4 regions of the Staphylococcus nepalensis genome follow, and region 1 is predicted to be linked to each of the others. Evidence: riboswitches for the same ligand, from Rfam matches in the RefSeq annotation. Region 1 holds a riboswitch; each other region holds the start of a gene.
The links. Region 1 has a riboswitch for S-adenosylmethionine ahead of BJG89_RS10880 (methionine ABC transporter ATP-binding protein). Riboswitches for the same ligand answer to the same signal wherever they lie in the genome.
Positions count from the first base shown of each region.

Region 2: it holds a riboswitch for S-adenosylmethionine, as region 1 does, so the genes downstream of both, metK (methionine adenosyltransferase) here and BJG89_RS10880 (methionine ABC transporter ATP-binding protein) in region 1, are expected to answer to the same signal.
Region 3: it holds a riboswitch for S-adenosylmethionine, as region 1 does, so the genes downstream of both, BJG89_RS03630 (Na+/H+ antiporter NhaC family protein) here and BJG89_RS10880 (methionine ABC transporter ATP-binding protein) in region 1, are expected to answer to the same signal.
Region 4: it holds a riboswitch for S-adenosylmethionine, as region 1 does, so the genes downstream of both, BJG89_RS02300 (aminotransferase class I/II-fold pyridoxal phosphate-dependent enzyme) here and BJG89_RS10880 (methionine ABC transporter ATP-binding protein) in region 1, are expected to answer to the same signal.

Region 1 covers NZ_CP017466.1:2,273,539-2,276,812, reverse strand. The annotation lists gene BJG89_RS10900 (arsenate reductase family protein) at 1-168, shown strand, start outside; gene gcvH (glycine cleavage system protein GcvH) at 349-729, shown strand; gene BJG89_RS10890 (toprim domain-containing protein) at 1,010-1,402, shown strand; gene BJG89_RS10885 (thioredoxin family protein) at 1,399-1,698, shown strand; SAM riboswitch class I at 1,752-1,857, shown strand; gene BJG89_RS10880 (methionine ABC transporter ATP-binding protein) at 1,941-2,966, shown strand; gene BJG89_RS10875 (methionine ABC transporter permease) at 2,959-3,274, shown strand, end outside.
Region 2 covers NZ_CP017466.1:1,242,240-1,245,513, reverse strand. The annotation lists gene BJG89_RS05895 (nuclease-related domain-containing protein) at 1-158, opposite strand, end outside; gene metK (methionine adenosyltransferase) at 254-1,450, opposite strand; SAM riboswitch class I at 1,563-1,675, opposite strand; gene pckA (phosphoenolpyruvate carboxykinase (ATP)) at 1,830-3,274, shown strand, end outside.
Region 3 covers NZ_CP017466.1:833,108-836,381, forward strand. The annotation lists gene BJG89_RS03620 (SDR family oxidoreductase) at 1-505, shown strand, start outside; gene BJG89_RS03625 (flavin reductase family protein) at 616-1,227, shown strand; SAM riboswitch class I at 1,314-1,414, shown strand; gene BJG89_RS03630 (Na+/H+ antiporter NhaC family protein) at 1,534-2,823, shown strand; gene BJG89_RS03635 (SRPBCC family protein) at 3,101-3,274, shown strand, end outside.
Region 4 covers NZ_CP017466.1:533,498-536,771, forward strand. The annotation lists gene BJG89_RS02290 (PTS sugar transporter subunit IIC) at 1-137, shown strand, start outside; gene BJG89_RS02295 (aggregation-promoting factor C-terminal-like domain-containing protein) at 656-1,396, shown strand; SAM riboswitch class I at 1,544-1,652, shown strand; gene BJG89_RS02300 (aminotransferase class I/II-fold pyridoxal phosphate-dependent enzyme) at 1,715-2,872, shown strand; gene BJG89_RS02305 (D-lactate dehydrogenase) at 2,895-3,274, shown strand, end outside.

The DNA.
Region 1 (3,274 bases):
AAATATCGAGAATTAGGTCTTAAAGATAAACTTAAAGATCTATCTGATGAGGAAAAATTAGATTTATTATCTTCTAACGGTATGTTAGTAAAAAGACCCTTAGCTGTATTAGGGAACAAAGCAACTGTAGGCTTTAAAGAAGATCAATATAAAGCAACTTGGATATAAACACATATTATTCTTAAAATATAATTTTACGCTATTTAAAAAATAGATGAACATTTATTGAGATTGTTTTATTTACTGCGATAAAAAATACGAGTTGCCTTATAAAAGCGATTAAATAGTTGATTGTAAGCCTTTCATATGGCATCATTAATATGTAAAAACATTTAGGAGGGGATTCTCGTGGCAGTACCAAGTGAATTAAAATATTCTAAAGAACACGAATGGGTAAAAATTGAAGGAAATACAGTAACTATTGGTATTACTGAATATGCACAAAGTGAATTAGGAGATATCGTATTCGTTGAATTACCTGAAACTGATGATGATATCGAGGAGGGCGAATCTTTCGGTAGTGTTGAATCAGTTAAAACAGTTTCTGAACTTTATGCACCTGTTTCAGGTAAAGTTGTAGAAACAAATGATGAATTAGAAGATAGTCCTGAATTTGTTAATGAATCACCATACGAAAAAGCATGGATGGTTAAAGTCGAATTAAATGATGAAAGTCAATTAGACGAATTAATGTCAGCTGATCAATATTCAGAAATGATTGGTGAATAACATTGCGATTAAACTCCACGATATCTCTTATCATGGAGTTTTTATTTTACCCAAATTCAGAAAAAATTATTATTTATTATTCAAAACAATCCATTTATTTTGATGTATTTATTTAAAAAGTGGCTACAAGTTATTTGGATTGCTATAGAACGTATAAGATGACAAATGAAAGGTTCAATAATAAGATAATGTAAGAAACGATTATGAATGTTTATGCTAGCTAAATAGGGTGTAGAACTAAATATAAATGAATTTACTATCACATTAGAGGGTGGATGTCATGACGATACTAAACCAAGTTATTATTGTCGAAGGAAAATCAGACAAAAAACGGGTAAAGCAAGTTATTGATCAGCCAATCGAAATCATTTGTACTAACGGCACAATGAGTGTTGATAAGTTAGATGAGATGATCGAATCATTATATGATAAGCAAGTCTATATTCTTGCAGACGCAGATAATGAAGGTGAAAAGATACGTAAATGGTTTAAAAAATATTTAAGTGAAAGTAAACATATTCACATAGATAAACAATACGGTGAGGTTGCGAGATGTCCTAAGTCATATTTATCCAAAGTGTTAGCAAAACATGGATTTTTAGTTAAAGATGAAGAAAAAGTTGCGAAAGCAAAGTTAGATTATATTGCTGAAAGGGTTAGTTTATTAACATGAATGTAAAGCGTGAACCACGTGTTGATGTACAAGAACACGTAGATAAAGATAAATATCTTATATTTGGTTACACACCGACATGTGGCACATGTAAGGTGTCAGAACGAATGTTAGATATTGCTAATGAAATGTTAGAATTACCAATTACTAAGTTAGATTTAAATTTGCATCCTGACTTTAGTCAAGTATATGAAATACAATCAGTTCCTATTCTTATGCTTATGTCTAAAGGGGAAGAACAAAAAAGGATTTATGCGTTTCAATCGGTTCCTTATTTGTTAGAAAATTTAAAATAATCATTGACGAAACTATAGTGCAATGGTAGGATTATGGATAATTAAATAATGAACTCTTATCACGAGAGGTGGAGGGATGTGCCCTACGAAGCCCGGCAACCGTCTTTAATAGAAATGGTGCCAATTCACATAAAGTTATCAAACTTTAGAAGATGAGAGAAGCGGGTTATGCTTTCTCTATTCTTCGACAATAAGAGAAAGCATTTTTTTAATTGAATGAGCAATACAAGGAGGCAACAACAATGATTGAATTAAATCAAATCGTTAAAAGATATAAAACGAAAAAACACGATGTGTTAGCTGTAGATCATGTTGATTTAAGTATTCAATCAGGCTCAATTTTCGGTGTAGTTGGCTTTTCGGGCGCAGGTAAAAGTACTTTGATTAGACTTTTAAACAACCTTGAACAACCGACTTCAGGTGACGTTGTAATTGGTGGAGATACAATTGGGAAATTATCGAAATCAGAATTAAGAAAAAAACGTCAAAAAGTGAGTATGATTTTTCAACATTTTAATCTATTGTGGTCACGTAACGTTTTGAATAATATTACTTTTCCATTAGAAATCGCAGGCGTATCGCGTAGTGAAGCGAAACGACGTGCATTGGAGTTAGTAGAGCTTGTAGGACTAAAAGGTAGAGAAAATGCCTATCCCTCAGAATTGTCAGGTGGACAGAAGCAACGTGTAGGTATCGCCCGCGCTTTAGCAAATGAACCTAATGTTTTACTTTGTGATGAAGCTACAAGTGCATTAGATCCTCAAACAACTGATGAGATTTTAGAATTATTATTAAAAATTAAAGAAGAAAGAAATTTAACAATTGTTATTATTACCCATGAAATGCAAGTGATAAGACGTATATGTGATGAAGTGGCAGTGATGGAAAACGGCCGTGTCATTGAGCAAGGTCAAGTTTCGACTGTCTTTGAAAACCCTCAACATGAGGTAACAAAACGGTTTGTTAAAGAAGACTTAAATGATGAATTTGATGAATCACTGTTTGAATTAGTTGATATGGATGAAAGCTCATCAGTAGTACGTTTGAACTTTACTGGAAATAATACGACTGAGCCTATCGTGTCATACATAACAAAGACACATAATATTGATGTCAATATACTTGAAGCAAATATTAAACATACCAAAGATGGTTCACTAGGCTTTTTAGTTTTACATTTATTAGACGTAGATTCTGAAAAATTTGAAAAGTTCAAAAATGATTTAGAGGCGCAACATGTTTCTGTGGAGGTGTTAAAGCATGGGTAATTCATTTAGCGAGATTCTACAGGAAATGATTACAATGCCTAATGTAAGTTGGGATGAAGTTTGGATAGCTACATATGAAACGATTTATATGACACTGATAGCTACAGTGTTTGCATTTGTTTTAGGTTTGATACTAGGCGTTCTTTTATTCTTGTCTGCTAAAAGTAAATCACCTGTAGCTAGAATTTTTTACAGTGTTGTATCATTCATTGTTAATTTATTCAGAGCGATACCATTTATTATCTTAATTTTATTATTGATACCATTTACAAGTTTACTATTAGGAACTATTAGTGGCCCAACAGGTG
Region 2 (3,274 bases), 1.0 Mb from region 1:
TCATCGCTAAGTTTTTGTTCTCTAGATTTATATTGTTCCTCGATTGTTTGCTGTGCTTTTTTCTTACTTTTCAAGGCTACTAAAAATAGGATTAAACAAATAACTGCTACGATAATTGCCACGATTAAACCAATTTCTATCGGTCCAAATGAATTCATAACAACAACGCTCCTTTATATGTTCAGTAACTTAATTATAATAGATATGAGCTCATCATTCGATAGTAAACTTAAAAAAACAAGGTTCTTTTCACCTATACTTGCACACTATCTTTTAATAAATTAACTTTATCTAGTTTTTCCCACGGTAGAAGTATATCTGTACGCCCAAAATGACCATAGGCAGCAGTTTGTTTATAAATTGGATGTTTTAAATCTAACATTTTAATTATACCCGCTGGTCTTAAATCAAAGTGTGCTCTGACCGCTTCCACTAATTCTGCTTCACTTACTTTACCTGTTCCAAAAGTATCAATCGCAATAGAAACCGGTTCTGCAACACCAATTGCATATGCAAGTTGAACTTCACATTTTTCTGCAAGTTCTGCTGCAACTATATTTTTAGCTACATAACGTGCAGCATAAGTTGCTGAACGATCTACTTTTGTAGGGTCCTTCCCACTAAAGCAACCACCACCATGACGTGCGTAACCGCCATATGTGTCTACGATAATTTTTCTGCCTGTAAGTCCTACGTCGCCCTGTGGTCCACCAATTACAAATCGCCCTGTAGGATTGATATAAAATCTTGTATGCTCATCAATTAAACCTTCAGGGACAGTAGGATAAATAACATGTTCTTTGATATCAGTCTGAATTTGTTCCAAAGTAATATTTTCAGCATGTTGTGCTGAAACTACGATCGTATCTATACGTTGCGGTTTGTCTTGCTCGTCATATTCAACTGTAACTTGGACTTTACCATCAGGGCGTAAATATTTTAAAATTTCATCTTTACGTACATCTGATAATCGCTTAGCAAGTTGATGTGATAAAAAGATAGGTAATGGCATATAAGTATCAGTTTCATTTGTTGCGTAACCAAACATTAAGCCTTGATCTCCTGCACCTGTGGCCTCAATCTCTTCTTCTGTAAGATGATCTCGGTACTCTAAGGCATTATCCACGCCTTGAGCAATATCAGGTGACTGTTCGTCAATAGCTGTTAATATAGCCATTGTTTGGCTATCATAACCGAATTTCGCACGTGTATAACCAATATTTTTAATTGTTTCTCTTACCACTTTAGGGATATCTACATATGTCGCCGTTGAAATCTCCCCGGAAATTAATGCCATACCTGTTGTTACTGTTGTTTCACAAGCGACCCTTGCATTTGGATCATCTTTTAAAATTTCATCTAAAATTGCATCCGATACTTGATCCGCAATCTTATCTGGGTGCCCTTCTGTAACTGATTCTGAAGTAAATAACCTTCTATTATAAGTCATAATTAACTTGCTCCTTTAGTTTTAAATTACGAAAATTCTCTTTTATTGAGCTCATTAAAAAAAGCCTTCGTCACTATTATGAATAGAGAGAAGGCCTTTATACGTCCATTCGCTCTTATCGTTCAGACGCTATTTGTCTGCAAACGGTTTGGCACCTTTCTTCATTATAAGAAGAGGTTGCTGGGCTTCATTGGGTCCATGTCCCTCCGCCACTCAGGATAAGAGAATCCGTTAATCACTATAGTACCTAAACTAAGTAACATTGTCAATTTAGGATTAATTAAAATTCCTTTTAAAATGGTGTGGACTATTAAATCATATGTGTTATACTCTTTAATTGTAAAGGCTTACATTTAATATAGCGTTGGAGGGATTTAGTATGGCAGTAGATACATACACTTACACAAATAAAATCCAAAGTATTTTGGACAAGCAATCTTCATTATTTCAACTATCTACAACACAGTTGTATAAAAAAATTCTTGATAATAATGAAGGCGAACTAACTGAACTAGGTGCAATTAACGCTAAAACAGGCAAATACACTGGACGTTCACCAAAAGATAAATTCATTGTTAATGAACCATCCTACAGAGATGATATCGATTGGGGCAATATCAATCAACCAATTGACGAAGAGACATTTTTAAACTTATATGAAAAAGTATTAAATTACTTAAATGAAAGAGATGAATTGTACGTTTTCAATGGTTATGCAGGTAGTGATGAAGATTCACAACTCAAACTAACAGTAGTTAATGAACTCGCTTGGCATAACTTATTCGCACAAAATATGTTTATTCGTCCAGATTCAAAAGAAGAAGCAGAAGAAATCAAATCAGATTTCACTATTGTTTCAGCGCCCCATTTCAAAGCAGACCCAACTCAAGACGGTACAAATTCCGAAACATTTATTATTACTTCTTTTAAGCACAAACTTATTTTAATTGGTGGTACTGAATATGCTGGTGAAATGAAAAAGGGTATTTTCTCAGTTATGAACTACTTATTGCCAAAAGATGATATCATGAGTATGCACTGCTCAGCTAATGTCGGTGAAAAAGGTGATGTGGCGCTATTTTTCGGCTTATCAGGTACAGGTAAAACAACACTTTCTGCAGATGCCAACCGAAAGTTAATCGGTGATGATGAACATGGTTGGAATGAAAATGGCATATTCAATATCGAAGGTGGTTGTTACGCCAAAGCTATTAATCTTTCTTATAAAAAAGAACCACAAATTTATGACGCAATTAAATACGGGACTATTTTAGAAAATGTGGTTGTAGACGAAGACGGTGATATCGACTTTGATGATAACTACTACACAGAAAATACCAGAGCCGCTTATCCAATCAATCACATAGAAAATATTGTTACACCTTCTAAAGCAGCGCATCCTAATACCATTATTTTCTTAACTGCTGATGCTTTTGGTGTTTTACCACCTATTTCTAAATTAAATAAAGATCAAGCAATGTATCATTTTTTAAGCGGTTTTACAGCTAAATTAGCAGGGACTGAACGCGGTGTAACAGAACCTGAACCATCATTCTCAACTTGTTTTGGTTCACCTTTCTTACCATTACACGCAAAAGTATATGCTGATTTACTTGGTAATCTGATAGATAAACACGATGTGGACGTTTACTTGGTCAACACTGGTTGGACTGGTGGTAAATACGGGACAGGACGTCGTATTAGTTTAAATTACACAAGACAAATGGTTGAACAAGCTATCACTGGCCAATTGAGAGACTCGGAATACATCAAAGATGATATGTTTGGCTTAAATATACCAGTTGAAATTAAAGATGTGCCACA
Region 3 (3,274 bases), 1.4 Mb from region 1:
CGGCTTAGATAATGTTACACTCGTAGCAGGTCATCAGCAGTACAGAGATAGTATCAAAGCATTTGATACAGCTTCCTTTACTGATACGTTTGAGACGAATGTTTACCCTATATTTTGGACTGTCCAAAAGGCGATAGATTACCTTGAGTCAGGAGCAACTATTACGACAACGTCATCAGTTCAAGGTTATAACCCAAGTCCAATTTTACATGATTACGCGGCTTCAAAAGCAGCAATTATTTCATTGACTAAAAGTTTATCAGAAGAGCTTGGCGCAAAAGGCATACGTGTCAATTGTGTAGCGCCAGGACCATTTTGGTCACCGCTTCAAATTTCGGGTGGACAACCACAATCAAAAATCCCAACATTTGGACAAAAAGAAGTGTTAGGCAGAGCGGGGCAACCCGTAGAATTATCAGGCGTCTACGTCCATTTAGCTGCTGAAGAATCAAGTTATACAACAGGCCAAGTTTATGGTGTTACAGGCGGCACCCAATTAGATTAATTCAATGACAAGATGGCTATTTCAAAGTGTAGAAAGTTTTAAAATACTTACTCGAGCTATACACTTTTTGTTATAGCCGTTTTTTATTTATGAAAGGTAAGGCGAATTTTATGAAACATTTAAAAACAAGTGATTTGTCAAAAAAACAAAATTATAAATTATTGAGTGGGAGTATTATACCTAGACCTATTGCTTTTGTTACTTCACAAGATCGAGACGGTAACTTAAATGCGGCGCCGTTTAGTTTCTTTAATGTGGTAAGTAGCGCCCCGCCAATGGTGATGATTTCAACAGGTCGTTTCGGTGGTAAACGAAAAGATACCTCACTGAATATCGAAGAAATGGGAAGCTTTGTTGTACATATAACGGATGAGACAACAGTAGAACAAGTCAATCGTACAGCAGCACCAATCAATCGACAAGACAATGAATTAGAAAGAACAGAATTATCACTTGTTGAATCGGAACTTATACCTATCCCTGGTATTGAACAATCTAAGATCCGTATGGAATGTAAGCTTGAAAGTCTGATTCCGTTAGGAGATACAGAAGAAGGTTCAGATTTAATTATTGGTGAAGTAGTGATGTTTCATATTGATGAAGATGTCTATTTTGAAGATAGTAAAATAGATAGTGAAGCACTAAACGCAGTCTGTCGCTTAGCAGGTAATGATTATGCTTCTATAGGAGACACATTCACAATCGTTAGACCAACTGAATAATGACTAATAAACATATTATTTTAATGTTGAAAGTATACAATTGACGAAGTATTATTAATAGTGTACTGTAATACAATGAATAAAATAACTTATCAAGAGAAGTGGAGGGACTGGCCCTTTGAAACTTCGGCAACATGATGACGCGTGTGCCAATTCCAGTAGCCTAATATGTGCTAGAAGATAAGATGAAGATGTAATGACTTACTCTTTTCTTCTATAAGAAAAGAGTTTTTTTATTGTAGGTATATATTAAAGAATAATATGAGATTTATTATCATAGTAATTACTAAAGAAAGTTGGTTTTGTATGACGGAGACAAAAAAAGGGAACGCATGGGCGCTTGTACCTTTAATTATATTTGTTGGGATATTTTTAGGTGTAGGACTTATTACAGGTGACTTTTCAATTATGCCTTTAAATGTAGCTATAGTAGTAGCTTCAATTATCGGTTTATTAATGAATAGAAAAGAAACTTTTCAAAAAAAGGTAGATGTATTTACCAAAGGCGCAGGACACTCAAACATTATTTTAATGATGTTAATATTCTTGCTTGCAGGTGCATTTTCTCAGACGACAGAAGATATGGGTGGTGTTACGTCTACTGTTAATTTAGGTCTGTCGTTTATTCCTGAAAATTTAATTATAGTAGGTTTATTTATTATATGTATGTTTGTTTCTTTATCGATGGGCACTTCTGTTGGTACTGTGGCAGCAATTGCACCGGTTGGTTTTGGTTTGAGTCAAGCGACAGATGTATCTGCTGCATTAACTATGGCTACAGTAGTCGGTGGTGCGATGTTCGGCGATAATTTATCTATGATTTCTGATACAACCATTGCTGCTGTTCGTACTCAAAAGACGAAAATGAGCGACAAATTTAAAGTGAATATCAAAATTGTATTACCTGGTGCTATATTTACAATGATTGTGCTTTGGTTTTTAACACATAGTGCCCAAATAGACGCTACTAAAGCATATGATTATAACTTTATTAAAGTGATTCCATACATTTTAGTATTAATATTAGCACTTGCAGGAATTAACGTTATTATTGTGTTGATTGGCGGCACGGTCTTGTCTGCAATTATAGGGCTTGTTGATGGTTCTTTCAGTTGGTCAGGATTACTTAGCTCTGTATCTAAAGGGATTATTGGCATGGAAGATATCGCTATTATCGCATTACTCATTGGTGGCCTCGTAGCCTTGATTCAACATAATGGTGGCATAACGTGGCTATTAAATTTTGTGCGTAATAGAGTAAAATCTAAACGTGGTGCAGAATTAGGTATTGCAGGATTAGTAAGTGCTGCTGATATTTCAACTGCAAATAACACTATTTCTATATTAATGGCGGGGCCATTAGCTAAGAATATAGCAGATGAATATGATATTGATTCTAGAAAGTCTGCAAGTATTTTAGATATATTTGCAAGTTGTTTTCAAGGGTTATTACCATATAGCCCACAAGTTATAGCTGCAGCCGGTGTTGCATCCATTTCACCAATCGCTTTGGCACCGTATGCCATTTATCCTATCATTTTAGGTGTTTGTGGATTGATTGCTATTTTCTTCAGAATACCAAAATTAAATAAATAATAATATGGGGGGCGTCAGGTTTAAATTTAAGCAGAGACTGATGGCCCTCCCTTTTTCTTATATAAGCATATGAGTTGTGAGATAATATACTAAGAAACGCATATACGAAACATAAAAAGCGTGAAAATTTTGACGTTTACTGACTATTAACGATAAAATATATAAGTTGTCAGTTTTATAGTGAAAATAAAGTATAGTGAGATTTCTTGGTATTATTGTTTAGAAGTCTAGTATAATAAGTTAGAATAGTATGAAGAGTGAAAGTAGGTGAACAATCGTGGGTAGATATAATGTAGAAAATGAATATGTGGAGATTCAGTTGGAACGACTTTTTAAAGTTGAACCTGAATTAGTATATCAAGCGTGGACAGATCAACGTTTTCTAAAGCAATGGTTTATGACAACAGAACGAACTAATAAATCTATAGACGTTAATGCTGAACAAAATAGT
Region 4 (3,274 bases), 1.2 Mb from region 1:
CTTCATTACTACTGAATTTAGTAATCGTATTTATAGCGTTCTTTGTAGTGCCTTTTATCATTGGTTATTTAATCAATGTATTTTATATGAGGGTATTGAAGTTATATCACCAAGATATATTTAAATTTTTAGCGTAAATCAGATGACTAAAGCTGAGTTAAGAAATAAGTTTTTGTAATATTTAATCGTATACATATAATTATTAGTATCATAAGAAATGTAAAAAGGCCTCAAATCAGAGGTCTTTTTATTTTTTAACAAAAAAATTGCAAGTATTGCCCTAAAATATAAAAAATATATAGAAAATACGTATTACAATGATGTAACAACAGTGTGGTTTGTAATTTTTCAGATAATAGAAATTATAATGCTTTTTATATTTTAAGACCTTCTATAACAGTATGGATATATAACTGATTCAGAAAGACTTTCTTAAGTATTACGCTAAATAAATCAAAAATATTTCAATGTTATAAAGCAATATGATTTTTGTAAAGTTTTGTTATATAAGTGTAATACGATTGATAAATTTATATGATATATTAGCTATGGTAAAAAATTAAGACATAAATATTAAAAGATTTTAGCAAATACGACAACAAAACTATCAAAAATATATTTTATTAGATTTTAAATTTGGAGGATTTATTTTACTATGAAAAAAACAATCTTAGCTTCATCATTAGCAGTAGCATTAGGCGTAACAGGTTACGCAGCAACATCTGACAACAATCAAGCACATGCTTCAGAACAAAACATCGACAAAGCACATTTAGCTGAGTTAGCATTAAACGGTTCAGCTGAATTAGATCAACAACCGTTACATGCTGGTGCCTATAACTATAATTTCGTATTAGATGGCAATGAATTTACTTTTACATCAGACGGTAACACGTGGTCATGGGGATACCATGCAGCAGGTACACAAGCTTCATCATCTAACACTACACAAGATGTAAGCTCAGAAGTAAGTGTAAATACAAATGAAAAATCAGCAAGTGAAGTACGTTCACAACAATCATATGCTACTCCAGTGACAGTAGCAGCACCAAAAGCTTCAGCGTCTACAAACGTGAGAACTACGCAAACAAGCGTAGCAACAAAATCTTATAAAGTAGCGCAAACATCAGCTGCTTCAACTGGTGGATCAGTAAAAGCTCAATTCTTAGCTGCTGGTGGTTCAGAAGCTATGTGGAATTCAATCGTAATGCCTGAATCAAGCGGTAACCCGAATGCGGTTAACCCAGCTGGTTATAGAGGCTTAGGTCAAACTAAAGAATCATGGGGAACTGGTTCAGTAGCTGATCAAACTAAAGGTATGCTTAACTATGCAAAACAACGTTATGGTTCTGAAGAAGCTGCCCTTGCTTTCCGTGCAAGCCACGGTTGGTGGTAAAATCTACAGCACTGAACTCGATGTTTGGTGATATATAAGAGAGTGACTCAAATGAGTTGCTCTCTTTTTTTATCTTAATAAAAGAGGTGAATGCTAATTGACATGTTAGAATATTCTGATAAAATTAATGTAAATTAATTACAAATTAACTTATCCAGAGAGGTGGAGGGGGTTGACCCGTAGAAACTTCAGCAACAGACTTATCATTATGAGTACTGTGCTACTTTCAACAAGTGAAATGCTTGAAAGATAAGTGTCATGTAAAACTATATGCCACTTAATGGGGCATATAGTTTTTTATTTTAGGAGGGCTTTTTAATGGTAATGTCAGATCGATTAGCACAAATTCCAGATAGCTACTTTGGAAAAACAATGGGACGTACAATAGAACATGGCCCTTTACCATTGATTAATATGGCTGTAGGTATTCCTGATGGTGAAACGCCCAAAGGTATCCTTGATTGTTTTGCAGAAGCAATCCGAAAACCAGAAAATCAAAAATATGTAGCATTTCATGGCAAAGAAACATTTAAACAAGCCATTGTTGATTTTTATCAAAGACAGTTTGGTGTTGAACTAGATAAGGAAGATGAAGTTTGTATACTTTATGGTACAAAAAATGGATTAGTTGCTTTACCTACCTGTATAGTTAATCCAGGTGAAAATGTGCTCCTGCCTGATCCGGGTTATACAGATTATTTGGCAGGCGTACAATTAGCAGGTGCACAACCGCAGCCGCTGGTGTTAACGCCTCCTTATTATTTACCACAGTGGCATAACGTAGATACAGATGTTTTATTAAATACGCGCCTAGTTTACTTAACTTATCCTAATAATCCAACAGGCTCTGTTGCTACTAAAGATGTATTTGATGAAGCAATTGCACAATTTAAAGGAACTAAAACTAAGATTGTTCATGATTTTGCTTATGGTGCATTTGGTTTTGATCATAAAAACCCTAGCATTTTACAATCAGAAGGTGCTAAAGATTTAGCAGTAGAGGTCTTCTCTTTGTCTAAGGGATATAATATGTCAGGTTTCAGGGTGGGTTTTGCAGTAGGAAATAAAGATATAATCCAAGCGTTGAAAAAATATCAAACACATACGCATGCAGGTATGTTTGGTGCATTACAAGACGCAGCAACATTTGCTTTAAATCATTATGACGATTTTTTAGTGTATCAAAATGAAATTTTTAAAGCGCGTAGAGATAAATTTACAGCTAAATTAATTGAAGCGGGTATCCCGTTTGAACCGATGCAAGGTGGTATATTTTTATGGCTAAAAACGCCTGAAAATTATGATAGTGAACGTTTTGAGACTTATTTATTAAAAGAAAAGTCTATTTTAGTTGCGCCTGGTATACCATTTGGCGAACATGGGCGAGGTTATGTGCGTATTTCATTAGCAGTGGATGACGAGAGGTTAATGGAAGCGGCAGAGCGACTTCAATCTTTAAAACATCTTTATAAATAAGAAAGTGAGAGTGGAACAATTTATGACGAGTATTAAACTATTTGGTGTTAGAGAAGAAGATATACCCTTTATTAAAAATTGGGCAGAAAGCAATCAAGTTGAAGTAGATTTAGATAGCGATTTGTTGTCAGCAGAAACAGTAGATCGTATGAAAGGGTTTGATGGGCTGTCATTGTCGCAACAAATTGAATTAGATGAAGTAGTTTATAAGAAATTACATGATTATGGTATACAACAAATTGCACAGAGAAGCGCTGGATATGATAGCTATGATCTCGAGCTAGCCAATCAATATGGATTAGTTATAACAAATGTACCTTCATATTCTCCACATTCTATAGCAGAATATACTGTGTCACAAGCATTGAACTTAATCAGGAATTTTAATGATATTCAAAATAA